DNA from 3 places in the Pseudomonas sp. BAY1663 genome. Region 1 is predicted to be linked to each of the others. Evidence: predicted binding sites of a transcription regulator. Region 1 holds the regulator's gene; each other region holds the start of a gene.
The links. Region 1 encodes sigma-54, which starts transcription at its own class of promoters, with help from an activator protein. Its sites were predicted from a motif close to ANTGGCATNNANNTTGCTNT; they were not measured.

Region 1 (4,831 bases):
CATGAAAGCGTATCTGGATGACGGCAGGATGCACCTGCTGTCCAACGTAAGAGGCCAGCATGAGCTGCGTTAAGACCTTCCCCCTCCTGCTCGGTTTGAGCGCATTCCTGCTTGGCGCCACTGCCTGGGCGCTTCCCGAAGACCGCGACCAGCCGATCCGCGTGCAAGCCGATTCCGCCGAACTGGACGACAAGCAGGGCGTCGCGGTGTACCGCGGCGACGTGGTGATCACCCAGGGCACCATGAAGATCACCGGCGACACGGTGACCATCACCCAGGACAGCAACGGCGATGTCGAGGTCTTCACCTCCATCGGCAAGCCCGCCTACTACGAGCAGAAGCCGGCGGTGGACAAGGAAATCGTCAAGGCCTACGGCCTGACCATCCAGTATTTCGCCGCCAACGAACGCATCGTCCTGATCGACCAGGCCAAGGTGGTCCAGGAAGGCAACACCTTCGAGGGCGAGAAGATCGTCTATGACACCCGCCGCCAGATCGTCAACGCCGGCCGCGCGACCAACACCGACGTGACCACGCCGCGCCCGCGGGTGGACATGGTCATCCAGCCGCGCAAGAAGGAAGCGGCAGCGGAGCAACCCCAGTAATGACCGTCCTCAAAGCCCAGCATCTGGCCAAGAGCTACAAGAGCCGCCAGGTCGTGCGCGACGTCAGCCTGTCCATCGAGAGCGGCCAGATCGTCGGCCTGCTCGGCCCGAACGGCGCCGGCAAGACCACCTGCTTCTACATGATCGTCGGCCTGGTCAACGCCGACCAGGGCCGCGTGCTGATCGACCAGCACGACGTCACCCATCTGCCGATGCACGGCCGCGCCCGCGCCGGCATCGGCTACCTGCCGCAGGAAGCCTCGATCTTCCGCAAGCTGTCGGTGGCCGACAACATCATGGCGATCCTCGAGACCCGCAAGGACCTGGACCGCAGCGGCCGCCAGCAGGCCCTGGAAGGCCTGCTGCAGGAATTCCACATCAACCATATCCGCGACAGCCTCGGCATGAGCCTGTCCGGCGGCGAGCGGCGGCGGGTGGAAATCGCCCGCGCCCTGGCCACCGCGCCCAAGTTCATCCTGCTGGACGAGCCCTTCGCCGGCGTCGACCCGATCTCGGTGGGCGACATCAAGCAGATCATCCACCATCTCAAGGCCAAGGGCATCGGCGTACTGATCACCGATCACAACGTGCGCGAGACCCTGGACATCTGCGAGACCGCCTATATCGTCAACGACGGCCAGCTCATCGCCGAAGGCGATGCGCAGACCATTCTCGACAACCAGCTGGTCAAGGAAGTCTATCTGGGCCACGAATTCCGCCTGTAGAGCGGTTTTTTTGCTCGGCTCGGCCAATCGGCCCTAGGCAAAGGCTTCGCCAGCAGGCATATAATTTGCTTTCTGTCGGCGCCCAGCGCGTCACATGTCGGAACAGGCGCGGTTGCGCCGGCATAAAAGGTTCGAAGTCCTCTGCCATGAAACCATCGCTAGTCCTCAAGATGGGCCAGCAGCTGACGATGACGCCGCAGCTGCAACAGGCCATACGCTTACTCCAGCTTTCGACGCTCGACCTGCAGCAGGAGATCCAGGAAGCGCTGGACTCCAATCCCATGCTCGAGCGTGAGGAAGACGGCGACGATTACGACGGCGGCGACCCGATGGCCGAGACCGCCGATACGCTCGGCGACGGCGCCTCGCAGACCAGCGCCAGCCAGGACAGCCAGTACCAGGAACCCACGCATAGCGCGGAAAACCTCGACGACACGGAATGGGGCGAGCGCATTCCCAACGAGCTGCCGGTGGACACGGCCTGGGAAGACATCTACCAGACCAGCGCCAGCAGCCTGCCCAGCAATGACGACGACGAGTGGGACTTCACCAGCCGCACCTCCAGCGGCGTGAGCCTGCAGAGCCATCTGCTGTGGCAGCTCAACCTGGCGCCCATGAGCGATACCGACCGTCTCATCGCCACCACCCTGATCGACTGCATCAACGACCAGGGCTACCTCGAGGAGTCGCTCGAGGAGATCGTCGACTCCTTCGATCCCGAACTGGAGATCGAGCTCGACGAAGTCGAAGTCGTGCTGCGCCGCATCCAGCAATTCGAACCAGCCGGCATCGGCGCCCGCGACCTGCGCGAGTGTCTGCTGCTGCAACTGCGCCAGCTGCCCGAGCGGACCCCGTGGCTGAGCGAGGCCCAGCAGCTGGTCGGCGACTACCTCGACATCCTCGGCAGCCGCGACTACAGCCTGCTGATGCGCCGGCTCAAGCTCAAGGAAGACGAGCTGCGCCAGGTCATCGAGCTGATCCAGAGCCTCAATCCGCGCCCGGGCTCGCAGATCGAGGCGAGCGAGCCGGAATACGTGGTGCCCGACGTCATCGTGCGCAAGCACAACGACCGCTGGCTGGTCGAGCTCAACCAGGAAGCCATGCCGCGCCTGCGCGTCAATGCCCAGTACGCCGGCTTCGTCAAACGCGCCGACTCCAGCGCCGACAACACCTTCATGCGCAACCAGCTGCAGGAAGCCCGCTGGTTCATCAAGAGCCTGCTCAGCCGCAACGAGACGCTGATGAAGGTCGCCACGCAGATCGTAGAGCACCAGCGCGCCTTCCTCGAGCACGGCGACGAGGCGATGAAGCCCTTGGTACTGCACGACATCGCCGAGGCGGTGGGCATGCACGAGTCGACCATTTCCCGCGTGACCACGCAGAAATACATGCACACGCCGCGCGGTATCTACGAACTCAAGTACTTCTTCTCCAGCCATGTCAGCACCGCCGAAGGCGGCGAATGCTCGTCCACCGCGATCCGCGCGATCATCAAGAAGCTGGTCGCCGCGGAAAACCAGAAAAAGCCGTTGAGCGACAGCAAGATCGCTGGTTTACTGGAGGCGCAGGGCATCCAAGTGGCCCGCCGCACGGTCGCCAAGTACCGGGAGTCCCTCGGCATCGCACCGTCCAGCGAGCGCAAACGATTGCTGTGACCGGCCATCGATCGAACCGTTCCAGGTCGGCCGGTCCGCCAGCCTGCTCTTCGCACAAGGCAAAGGAGATAGCAGTATGCAAGTCAACATCAGCGGTGTTCATCTGGAAGTAACCGGCGCCCTGCGTGACTACATCGAGGAGAAATTCGACCGGCTCGCCCGGCATTTCGACCGCATCATCAACATCCAGGTGGTCCTGCAGGTCGAGAAACTCAAGCAGAAAGCCGAAGCGACCCTGCACGTCGCGGGCCGCGAAGTGGTGGCCAATGCCGAGCACGAGGACATGTACGCCGCCGTCGACCAACTGGTCGACAAGCTCGATCGCCAGCTGATCAAGCACAAGGAAAAACAGCTCGACCATACTCAGGGCACCGTCACCCGCTGACCCCTCCTATGATCCGACTCGAAAACATCCTGACCCCCGGACGTTCCCTGGTGAACGTCCCGGGCGGTAGCAAGAAGCGTGTCCTGGAACAGATCGCCAAGGTGATCGCCCAGGACCTGACCGATCTCGATGCCCAGACCATCTTCGAAAGCCTGATCGCCCGCGAGAAGCTGGGCTCCACCGGCTTCGGCAACGGCATCGCCATCCCGCACTGCCGGATGGTCGGCTGCAATGCGCCGCTGAGCGCGATACTGCGGCTGGAAACCCCGGTGGATTTCGACGCCATCGACGGCGTTCCCGTGGACCTGCTGTTCGTCCTGCTGGTACCGGAGGCGGCCACCGACGAGCACCTCGAACTGCTGCGCCAGATCGCCAGCATGCTCGACCGCGAGGACGTACGCCAGCGCCTGCGCCAGGCGCCCACCAACCAGAGCCTCTACCAGGTAGTGGTCGATGTGCAGAACGGCGCTTAGCGGAATGACCAGATGCGGCTGATCATCGTCAGTGGGCGCTCGGGCTCGGGCAAAAGCACCGCGCTGGACGTGCTCGAGGACAACGGCTTCTACTGCATCGACAACCTGCCGGCCGGGCTGCTGCCCGAGCTCGCCGAACGCGCGCTGCTGCATACCGAGCTGCTGCATCCGCAGGTCGCCGTGTCGATCGATGCGCGCAACCTGCCCAGCCAGCTCAAGCGCTTCCCCGAGTTGCTCGAGGAAGTTCGCGCACGGCACATCCAGTGCGACGTCATCTACCTGGATGCGGACGACGAGACGCTGCTCAAGCGCTTTTCGGAAACCCGCCGGCGCCACCCGCTGACCAACGAAAGCCGCTCGCTGGCCGAAGCCATTCACGACGAGGAGCAGCTGCTGGCAGCGATCGTCGATCATGCCGATCTGAAGATCGATACCACGCACCTGAACCTCTATCAGCTGCGCGATACGCTCAAGCTGCGCCTGCTCAACAAGCCCGAGCCCGGCACCGCCTTTCTCGTCGAATCGTTCGGCTTCAAACGGGGCATGCCGGTCGATGCCGACCTGGTGTTCGACGTGCGCTGCCTGCCCAATCCCTACTGGAAGGCGGAACTGCGCGACTTCTCCGGCCTCGACCAACCCGTCATCGATTACCTCGCGGCACAGCCCGACGTCGACGAGATGTTCCAGGACATCCACGCCTACCTGAGCAAATGGCTGCCGCGCTTCGCCGCCAGCAACCGCGCCTACGTGACCGTTGCCATCGGCTGCACCGGCGGCCATCACCGTTCGGTCTATCTGGCCGAGCGCCTGGGCCAGGCACTCAAGGGGCCGCTGAAGAATCTGCAAGTCCGCCATCGGGACCTTGCCTAGGAATACCTGCCGCCATGCCCGCCCGCGAAATCACCATCATCAACAAACTCGGCCTGCATGCACGCGCAGCAGCCAAATTCGTCGGTGTCGCCAACCGCTATCCCTGCGACATCCGCAT
Region 2 (4,831 bases), on a different contig from region 1:
TGTGCCGGGACGAATACGGACCAGGGGCTGCTTCCTTCGCAACTTATGCGTACGGTGACGCGTCCGATGGGTTGGGCGGCGGTGCCGAGCTTGGCGTCGAGCGGCTGGTCGCATTGTGCCAGGCGCAGCCTGGGGTCCAGGCGGTTGACGATGATTTCGTGACGGGCCTGTATGTCGCCGCGTCGCAAATAGTCGGCAACCGCCTGCTCAAGAAACTGTTGGGTCGCGTCGATAAGTTGCTCAGGATGTGACATGGTTGCCGCATGGGCCAGTTGACCCATCACGCAAAGCAAGGGTAGCAGCAGGTATCTGCACAGCGTTTGGCGATCGCGTCGGAAATTAGTCATATGGGCGTTCATGCCCCAACCAAAGCAAGGGGCGTGCCGCACTTCGGCGTTCGGTCCCGCGCAATCTGCAGGCAGAGAGGAAAACTGGCATGGCCGGTGTACTGGATTCGGTTAACCAGCGTACCCAATTGGTGGGGCAGAACCGTCTGGAGCTGTTGCTGTTTCGTTTGGAAGGCGAGCAGCTTTATGGCATCAACGTGTTCAAGGTGAAGGAAGTATTGCAGTGCCCGCGCCTGACGATCATGCCCAAGTCCGGAAGGGTGGTGCGTGGAGTGGCCAGCATCCGTGGCAACACGCTGCCGATTCTCGACCTGTCCCTCGCGACGGGCAAGCCGGCGTTGGCGGATCTGCAGAACAGCTTTGCGGTCATCACCGAGTACAACAACCGGACGCTGGGCTTTCTGGTGCGTTCGGTGGAGCGGATCGTGAACATGAACTGGGAGGAAATCCTTCCTCCGCCCAAGGGCGCCGGGCGTGACCATTACCTGACGGCGGTGACCCACGTGGATAACCGCCTGGTGGAAATCATCGATGTCGAGAAGGTCCTGGCGGAAGCCACGCCGACCTCCGAGCAGGTTTCGCCGAGCGTCGTGGATGCCGAGACCCAGGCCAGGGCGCTTTCCTGCCGGGTGCTGGTCGTCGACGATTCCTCCGTGGCGCGCAAGCAGATCGTCCGCTGCCTGGAAAATATCGGGGTGGAGGTCGTCACGCTGAACGATGGTCGCGAGGCGCTCGATTATCTGAAGCGGATGGCCGACGATGGCAAGCGGCCGGCGGAGGAATTCCTGATGATGGTCTCCGATATTGAAATGCCGGAAATGGATGGCTATACCCTGACTACTGAGGTGCGTCAGGATTCGCGTATGCAGGATATGCATGTTCTCTTGCATACTTCGCTTTCCGGTGTGTTCAACCAGAACATGGTGAAGCGTGTGGGGGCGGACGATTTCCTCGCCAAGTTCCAGCCCGACGATCTCGCGGCTCGGGTGGTCGAGCGGATTCGAAAGGCGGATGCAAACTGAGGCTAGTCCTCTCATGGCTTTGATGGTGGGCTTTATTAGTGTCAGTTGATCTGGATTTCGAGCAGTTCCGGGTATTTCTAGAGAAGACGTGCGGCATTCTGCTTGGCAGCAACAAGCAGTATCTGGTGTCCAGCCGGCTGAACAAGCTGATGGAGCAGCAGGGTATCAAGACGCTGGGCGAACTGGTCCGCAGGATCCAGGCGCAGCCACGCAGCGGCCTGCGCGAGCAGGTCGTCGATGCGATGACCACCAACGAGACGCTGTGGTTTCGCGATACCTACCCGTTCGAAGTGCTCAAGAGCCGGGTCCTGCCGGAAATGCTCAAGTCCGGTTCCGGTCAGCGCCTGCGCATCTGGTCGGCGGCCTGTTCCTCGGGGCAGGAGCCTATTCGCTGTCGATGGCGATCGACGAGTACGAGCGTGCCAATCCCAGCCAGCCGAAGACCGGCATACAGATCGTGGCCACCGAGCTGTCGGGCGCGATGCTGGCTGCCTGCAAGGCGGCCGAGTACGACAGTCTGGCGATTGCTCGTGGGCTTTCCACCGAGCGCCTGCAGCGTTACTTCGACCTCAAGGCGCCCGGGCGCTGGGCGGTGAAGCCGGCCATTCGCACGCGTGTCGAGTTCAAGGTCCAGAACCTGCTGGACAGTTACGTCGCCCTGGGCAAGTTCGACATCGTGTTCTGCCGCAATGTGCTGATCTATTTTTCCGCCGATGTGAAGAAGGACATCCTCAAGCGCATCCATGCGACCCTGCGTCCGGGCGGTTATTTGTTCCTCGGCGCCTCGGAGGCGCTCAACGGGCTGCCGGAGCTGTACCAGATGGTCCAGTGCAGCCCGGGCATCATCTACAAGGCGAAATAAGGCGGCAGAAAACCGTCATGCAAGATGGCGGTTGCGGCAAAACGGCGGAAAAGTCTTGCCGCTTTTGACGCCAGTGAATTGCACGTGTATCGATAAATCCTTTTAAATCAATGGCTTGTGTTCTATGGCATGGGCTTTGCTGGGGTGTGCGCAAGCAGACTTGTATCCGGCAGAGGGCCAGATTCATGAGCATCAGTTTCGACAAGGCGTTGGGCATTCACGAGAAGGCGCTCGGTTTCCGCTCGCAGCGTGCCGAAGTGCTGGCGAACAACATCGCCAATGCCGATACGCCCAACTACAAGGCCCGTGATCTCGACTTCGGCAGCGTGCTCGCCGAGCAGTCGGCGAAGAGCCAGGGCGGCTTCGGCGTCACCCGGACCAGCGACAAGCATATTGCCGCCGAGGGATTGGAGATTGCCGATGCCTCGCTGCGCTTTCGTACCCCGACCCATCCGTCCCTGGACCAGAACACCGTCGATCTGCAGATCGAGCAATCCAACTACGCGAAGAACGCCGTGGACTTCCAGGCGAGCTTCACCCTGCTCAACAGCAAGTTCAAGGGGCTGATGAGCGCCCTGCGCGGCGAATAAAGGAGTTTCCATCGATGTCTCTCAGCAGCGTATTCAACATTGCCGGTAGCGGCATGAGCGCCCAGAGCACTCGGCTGAACACCATTTCCAGCAACATCGCCAACGCCGAAACGGTCTCCTCCAGCGTCGACCAGACCTACCGCGCCCGCCATCCGGTGTTCGCCACCGTGTACCAGCAGGCCAACGGCCAGCCCAACGAGTCGCTGTTCGCCGGGCAGGACGAGGCCGGGGTGGGCGTGCAGGTATTGGGTGTGGTCGAGGACCAGAGCGAACTGCAGGCGCGTTACGAGCCGAATCATCCGGCCGCCGACGAGAACGGCTACGTCCACTATCCGAACGTCAACGTGGTGGAGGAGATGGCCGACATGATCTCCGCCAGCCGCGCGTTCCAGACCAACGCCGAGCTGATGAACACGGCCAAGACCATGTTGCAGAAAGTCCTGACGCTGGGTCAGTGATTCCTACGAGAGCATACGCATGAGCACTACAAGCGGCGTCGGCGGCACCAGCTCGATACTCGATCAATATCAGTTCGGCGAGGATCGCGAGGTCAAGGGCAACGACCTCGGCAAGAACGAATTCCTCGAGCTGCTGGTGGCCCAGCTGAACAACCAGAACCCGCTGGAACCCCAGGAAAACGGCGAATTCATCGCCCAGCTGGCGCAGTTCAGTACGGTGGAAGGCGTCGAGAAGCTGAACACCAGCATGGAAAGCATTCTCTCCGGCTACCAGTCCTCGCAGGCGCTGCAGGCCTCCTCGCTGGTCGGGCGCAAGGTGATCGTGCCGACCGACAAGGCGGTGGTGGATACCAGCGAGACCTTCAAGGCCAGCCTGGTGCTGCCGGTGAGCAGCAACAACGTCTACGTCAACGTCTACGACGATACCGGCGCGGTGGTCAGCCGGGTCAACCTGGGGCAGCAAGAGGCCGGCAACGTCTCGTTCATGTGGGATGGCAAGGATTCCAGCGGCAATACCTTGCGCCCGGCACCTACAAGTTCGAAGCGCAGGCCACCTACGACGGCGAAACCAAGGGGCTTTACACGCTGCTGCCGGCGAACGTCGACAGCGTGACCCTGGGTGGCAGCGAGCTGCTGCTCAATCTTGCCGGGCTCGGCAGCGTTCCGCTTTCCAGTGTCCAGGTCATCGGCCAGTAACTCTCGACCGTAACTGCCGGCAGTTCCGGCGAAGGAGCATTCATGTCGTTCAATATCGGTCTCAGCGGCCTGCGCGCCGCGAGCAAGGATCTCAACGTAACCGGCAACAACATCGCCAACGCCGGTACGGTCGGCTTCAAACAGTCGCGTGCGGAGTTTTCCGACGTCTACGCGGCGTCCGTGCTGGGCACCGGCAAGAACCCGCAGGTAGCGGTGTGCTGATGTCCAACATCTCCCAGCAGTTCAACCAGGGCAACATCAACTACACGCAGAACGCGCTGGACCTGGCGATCAATGGCAACGGCTTCTTCCAGGTCAGCAACAACGGTGCAGTGAGCTATACCCGCGCCGGTTACTTCGGCACCGACCGCGAAGGCTTTCTGGTCGATAACTTCGGCTACAAGCTGCAGGGCTTCCCGGTGGACGGCAACGGTAACCTGCAGAACGGTGTGGTGGGCGATCTGCAGATCCAGACCACCAACCAGGCGCCGAAGGCGACCAGTACCATCAATACCGCGTTCAACCTGAACTCGACGCTGAAGTCGCCGGTTACCTGGCAGTCGGCTTATGACGCCATCGTCGATGATGCCTACCAGACGGCCTATACGCCGGAATACAACAGCACGCTCGCTACACAGATGGCCGCCTATTACGCGAACCCGGCCAATGGCGTTGCCGACCCTGCCAATCCGACCGACGAAGAGATCGCCGCAGCAACCGCCTTCGCGACCCCGCTTGCCGAGACCGCCGCCGCCGCTGCCGGGAATCTGGCCGCCAGCGATGCGGCGGTGCTGAGCGCCGCACGCGCGGCGGCCAACGCCACCTTCAATCCGGCCGACCCGACCACCTATAACAG
Region 3 (4,831 bases), on a different contig from region 1:
GGCGCCTGCAGGAGGCACCGCGCGCCTGGCGCAGCCCCGCGCTGTATCTGCTGGGGCTGGCCCAGGGGCTTGCGGTACTGCTGATCTTCGGGGGGCTACGCGACGATCCGGTGCTGGCCGGCTCGGCGGCATTGCTGGTCATGCTGGCGCGCATCCTGGCCGGTGGCTGGACGGCAGGCCCGCAGCGCTCGGCGCGCAGCCTGCTGCTGGAACAGCTCGCGGCATTGCTGTTGATCGTCGCCTTGTGGCTGACCAGCGAAAGCCTCTGGCAGGCCGTGCCGACCTATCTCGATGCCCAGGCCAATGCGCGCAATCTGCTGATCCTGCTCGGCTATTTGCTGATGCTCGCCCCGGCATCCGGCTGATCGGCGCCATGCTCAGGCCCTGGCAGGAACGCATCGGCACCGACGATTCGCTGGTCAACGGCGGCGCCTCCGTCGGCTACCTGGAGCGCGGCCTGATCCTGACCCTGGTGCTGCTCGGCCAGTGGCAGGCCATCGGCTTCCTGCTCACGGCGAAAAGCATCCTGCGCTTCAACGAGCTCAAGGGGCGCAACAACCGCCAGCGCAGCGAGTACGTACTGCTCGGCACCCTGCTCAGTTTCACCCTGAGCATCGCGGTTGGCCTGGCGATCCGCCTGATGCTGGATTTGTAGCGCGACGAATCCAGGCGCCAGCGGTCCTATCTGCGAGCCTCGGCTCTTCCCCCTACGCAGAAAGGAGATTCACCATGGGCTTGTTCAACACGATTCTGGAAAAGATCGGCCTCGGCAAGGCACATGCGGCGCCAGGCAGTACGGCGCCCACCACGCCCCCGGAAGCATCCACCGGCGGTGCGGCGGCACCGGTCACCCCGGTCATGGACCAGGTGGATGTGGCGGCGAAGCTCGACGGCATGGCGGCCAATAATCCGGAAAAACTCAACTGGCGCACCTCCATCGTCGACCTGCTCAAGCTGCTCGGCCTGGACAGCAGCCTGACCGCACGCAAGGAACTGGCCAGCGAGCTGGGTTGCCCGCAGGACAAGATGGCCGATTCGGCGCAGATGAACATGTGGCTGCACAAGACCGTGCTCAACCGGCTGGCCGAGAACGGCGGCAACGTGCCAGCCGACCTGCTCGATTGATGCCGTTCAGCTTGCGCTGACGCTGGAGCGAGGCGGCAGGTTGTAGCCGAGGCGCATGGTGCCGAAGCCCAACCCGTAGCGCCTCCTTCCGCCGGCCGCGCTGCGCCCGCCCAGGGTCCGTTGTCGTTTCGTCGCGGTCGCGAACGAAATGGCGACAGGCCCTAGCGTTCGTGCAGCCGCACGTTGAGTTCGTCGATGATCGGCGCCCATTCCGCATCCTCCACCCATTCGTCCCGCAGCAGCGCCCGCTGCGCCTCGTTCCAGAACGGTGCATCGGCCAGCCTGACGTCCTCCGGCAGCGGCGAATGGCTGGCGATGAAGGCATCGATGCTGGCGGGATCGGAGGCCAGGCCGAGCTGTTCGAACAGGGTGCCGAGGTCTTTGTTGGGGAGTTCCATGGTGTTCTCCAGGCGCGTTTGAACAGACTGAAAGCACGCGTGCACGTGTTCCAATGCTTGAATATTCAGAGGCCGCGCGGCTGAGTACAGTTCCGTGGCAACGACGCGAACAAGGGAAACCACGAACGATGGACATACTGCTCTGCGGCAGCTTCGACGATGACGAACGGGACGCCTGGCTCGCGGCGCTGCAAGAGGCCTTGCCCGATGCCGCCTGGCATCTGTCCGTCACGCCGGAGAACGCCGGGCGGATCGGCGCGGCCGTGGTGGCCAACCCTCCTCCGGGTTCGCTGCGGGGCCTGACGAACCTGCGCCTGATCCAGTCGCTCTGGGCCGGCGTCGACCGGCTGCTGGCCGACCCGAGCCTGCCCGCCGACGTGCCGGTCGCACGCATGGTCGATCCGGCCATGAACGCCGCCATGGCCGAGACCGCGCTCTGGGCGACCCTTTCGCTACACCGCGACTTCTTCGCCTATGCGCGCCAGCAGCGTACGGCCACCTGGCGACCGCTACCGCAACGACGCGCCGACGAAATCCAGGTGACGGTGCTGGGCATGGGCCAGATGGGGCGCGCCTGCGCCAGCCGCCTGCTCGCCCTGGGTTATCGCGTGGCAGGCTGGAACCTGCACGGCGGCAGCATCGCAGGCATCCCCCTGCATTGCGGTATGGCGGCGCTGTGGCCGCTGCTGGGGCGCAGCGACATCCTGATCAACCTGCTGCCATTGACGGCACGGACCACCGACCTGCTGGACCGGCGCTTCTTCGATGCCCTGCGCCCCGGCGCCGGACTGGTCAACCTGGCGCGCGGCGCGCATGTCGTGGAGGCGGATCTGCTCCAGGCCTTGGACAACAGCCAGGTCGGCCAGGCCGTGCTCGATGTATTTCGCAGCGAACCCTTGCCGACGGACCACCCCTTCTGGCGACACCCGAAGGTGACGCTGCTGCCGCACGTGGCCGCCGCGACCGACCTGCGCAGCGCCGCACGGATCGTCGTACAGAATCTGCAGGCGTTGCGCGACGGCCGTCCACTGGCTTACCAGGTGCAGCGCACGCGGGGCTATTGAGCGCTCAGTCGTGGCTGAGCGCTCCGATCCGGTGGATCGCGAGATCGGCACCGTTGTACTCGTCTTCCTGGCTCAAGCGGATGCCCAGCGAAACCTTGAGCAGCCCATAGACCGCAAAGCCGCCAGCCAGCGCCACCAGCATGCCCAGTGCGCTGCCGATCAGCTGGCTGGCCATGCTGACGCCACCGAGCCCGCCGAGTGCCTGCTGCCCGAAGATACCGCAGGCAATGCCGCCCCAGATGCCGCACAGGCCGTGCAACGGCCAGACACCGAGCACGTCGTCGATCTTCCAGCGGTTCTGTGTCGCGGTGAACGCCCAGACGAACAATGCCCCGGCGATGGCGCCGGTGGCCAGCGCACCGACCGGATGCATCAGGTCGGAGCCGGCACAGACCGCCACCAGCCCGGCCAGCGGGCCGTTGTGCAGAAAGCCCGGGTCGTTGCGGCCGACCAGCCAGGCCGCAGCGGTGCCGCCCACCATCGCCATCAGCGAGTTGACGGCCACCAGCCCGCTGATCCCTTCGATGGTCTGGGCGCTCATCACGTTGAAGCCGAACCAGCCGACGATGAGAATCCAGGAGCCGAGCGCCAGGAACGGAATGTTCGACGGCGCGAACGCCACCAGGCGGCCGTCGCGGTAGCGGCCGTTACGCCGGCCGAGCAGGATCACCGCCCCGAAAGCCAGCCAGCCCCCCATGGCATGCACCACCACGGAGCCGGCGAAATCATGGAAAGCCGCACCGAACCGGTGCTCCAGCCAGGCCTGAACGCCGAAGTTGCCGTTCCAGGTCATGCCTTCGAAGAAGGGGTAGACGAAGGCGACGATCAGCAAGGTCGCGCACAGCTGCGGGCCGAAACGTGCACGCTCGGCGATGCCGCCGGAGATGATCGCCGGAATCGCCGCGGCGAAGGTGAGCAGGAAGAAGAACTTCACCAGCGCGTAGCCATGATCGGCCACCAGTTGCTCGGCCGGCTGCATGAAGGTCACGCCGTAGGCGATCCAGTAGCCGATGAAGAAGTACGCCAGGGTGGATACGGCGAAATCCGTGATGATCTTCGACAGGGCATTGACCTGGTTCTTCAGCCGCACGGTGCCGACTTCGAGAAAGGCGAAGCCGGCATGCATCGCCAGCACCATGACCGCCCCCATGAGGATGAAGAGCGTGTTCGAACCATGGATCAGAGTTTCCACGGCGTTATTGAGGTTTTCCATCGGTAGTTACAGCCTCACCGGGTAGAACGCACCAAAACGGTTATCTTGATCCGCATGACGCACCGTGATGCATCACAAAGTCGGAACCGCTAACCGCCACCTGCAGCCGGGAGGTGGGTCCATCAACGCTTCGATCACGTTAATAGTATTATTTTTCAATAAGTTATGAATAAACCCAGATTCCTTGCGTGCGCCATTTAGGGGCTTTCACGCCGGCCGCTGCACCATGTCATAGCAATGTGCGTACCAAGCGCAGCGGCCACACGGGTGCCAAGGCACGCAAACCGTGCGACGGAGCCGCTCAGCCTGCCGGTAACCGGGGTTTATAGCGCCGACAAGGCGCGATATTCGTCTTGGGCGAGCTGGTCGGTCATGCCGCTGACGAAGTCCTGCAACATGCGATTGCGGCAATAGAATTCCCACAACGGCCGGTCCGCCGAAGCTTGCGGATGATCCTTGAGCGCTTCGTGATAGGCCTTGACCAGTTGATTGGGCAGGCGCCGCGCCAGCATCTGCAGGTGCGGCTCGTTGCGGCAGTTGCCAACCGTGAGCTCATGGAAGACCTCCGGCGGCACGCGCAACAGCTGGGCGTAGTGATCCAGCAGCCCCTGGAGGATGCGATAGCCTTGCAGTTGCAGGGTCTCCACCTCGCGGTGGCAGAACACTCGGTCCATCGCCACGTTCTTGAAGGTCTGCACGATGGCGTTGGGCAGGCTGTCGTCTTCCAGCAGCGCGCGATCGAGCGTGCCGTGGTAGACCGCCTCGATGTTGTCGATGAACTGCCGCGCGGCATGCTGGACCAGCGGGTGGATCATGTTCACCCGCAACCAGATGAAGAACTCGCCGACCTTGTTGATCGGCTCCTTCCCGGCGCGCTCCAGCGCATAGTTGACCATGCTGCGAAAGCTGCGCTCAGGCCCGGGAATCGGCGCGTCGGGCGAACCGTGCTCGGCGAACTTGGCCAGCAGCAACTGCGCCAGTTGTTCGATGCTGAAGATACCCTTCTCCACCGAATCCTCGATGTCCGCCAG

Region 2: the regulator sigma-54 is predicted to act here: its motif matches at 2,355-2,374, upstream of flgB (flagellar basal body rod protein FlgB).
Region 3: the regulator sigma-54 is predicted to act here: its motif matches at 4,032-4,051, upstream of BAY1663_RS13390 (ammonium transporter).

Annotation. Positions count from the first base shown of each region.
Region 1 covers NZ_AZSV01000012.1:354-5,184, reverse strand. Annotated here, with positions in the region: gene lptC (LPS export ABC transporter periplasmic protein LptC) at 1-73, shown strand, start outside; gene lptA (lipopolysaccharide transport periplasmic protein LptA) at 60-605, shown strand; gene lptB (LPS export ABC transporter ATP-binding protein) at 605-1,330, shown strand; gene BAY1663_RS05630 (RNA polymerase factor sigma-54) at 1,477-2,985, shown strand; gene hpf (ribosome hibernation-promoting factor, HPF/YfiA family) at 3,062-3,370, shown strand; gene ptsN (PTS IIA-like nitrogen regulatory protein PtsN) at 3,379-3,843, shown strand; gene rapZ (RNase adapter RapZ) at 3,856-4,713, shown strand; gene BAY1663_RS05610 (HPr family phosphocarrier protein) at 4,728-4,831, shown strand, end outside.
Region 2 covers NZ_AZSV01000024.1:5,138-9,968, forward strand. Annotated here, with positions in the region: gene flgA (flagellar basal body P-ring formation chaperone FlgA) at 1-347, opposite strand, end outside; gene BAY1663_RS09215 (chemotaxis protein CheV) at 437-1,369, shown strand; partial or broken gene cheR (protein-glutamate O-methyltransferase CheR) at 1,408-2,231, shown strand; gene flgB (flagellar basal body rod protein FlgB) at 2,417-2,821, shown strand; gene flgC (flagellar basal body rod protein FlgC) at 2,836-3,279, shown strand; partial or broken gene flgD (flagellar hook assembly protein FlgD) at 3,299-3,975, shown strand; gene BAY1663_RS25890 (flagellar basal body protein) at 4,018-4,197, shown strand; gene BAY1663_RS09240 (flagellar hook protein FlgE) at 4,197-4,831, shown strand, end outside.
Region 3 covers NZ_AZSV01000043.1:30,435-35,265, forward strand. Annotated here, with positions in the region: gene BAY1663_RS25315 (hypothetical protein) at 1-365, shown strand, start outside; gene BAY1663_RS25320 (hypothetical protein) at 374-655, shown strand; gene BAY1663_RS13375 (DUF3597 domain-containing protein) at 730-1,125, shown strand; gene BAY1663_RS13380 (DUF2789 domain-containing protein) at 1,287-1,523, opposite strand; gene BAY1663_RS13385 (glyoxylate/hydroxypyruvate reductase A) at 1,652-2,587, shown strand; gene BAY1663_RS13390 (ammonium transporter) at 2,592-3,800, opposite strand; gene dgt (dGTPase) at 4,124-4,831, opposite strand, start outside.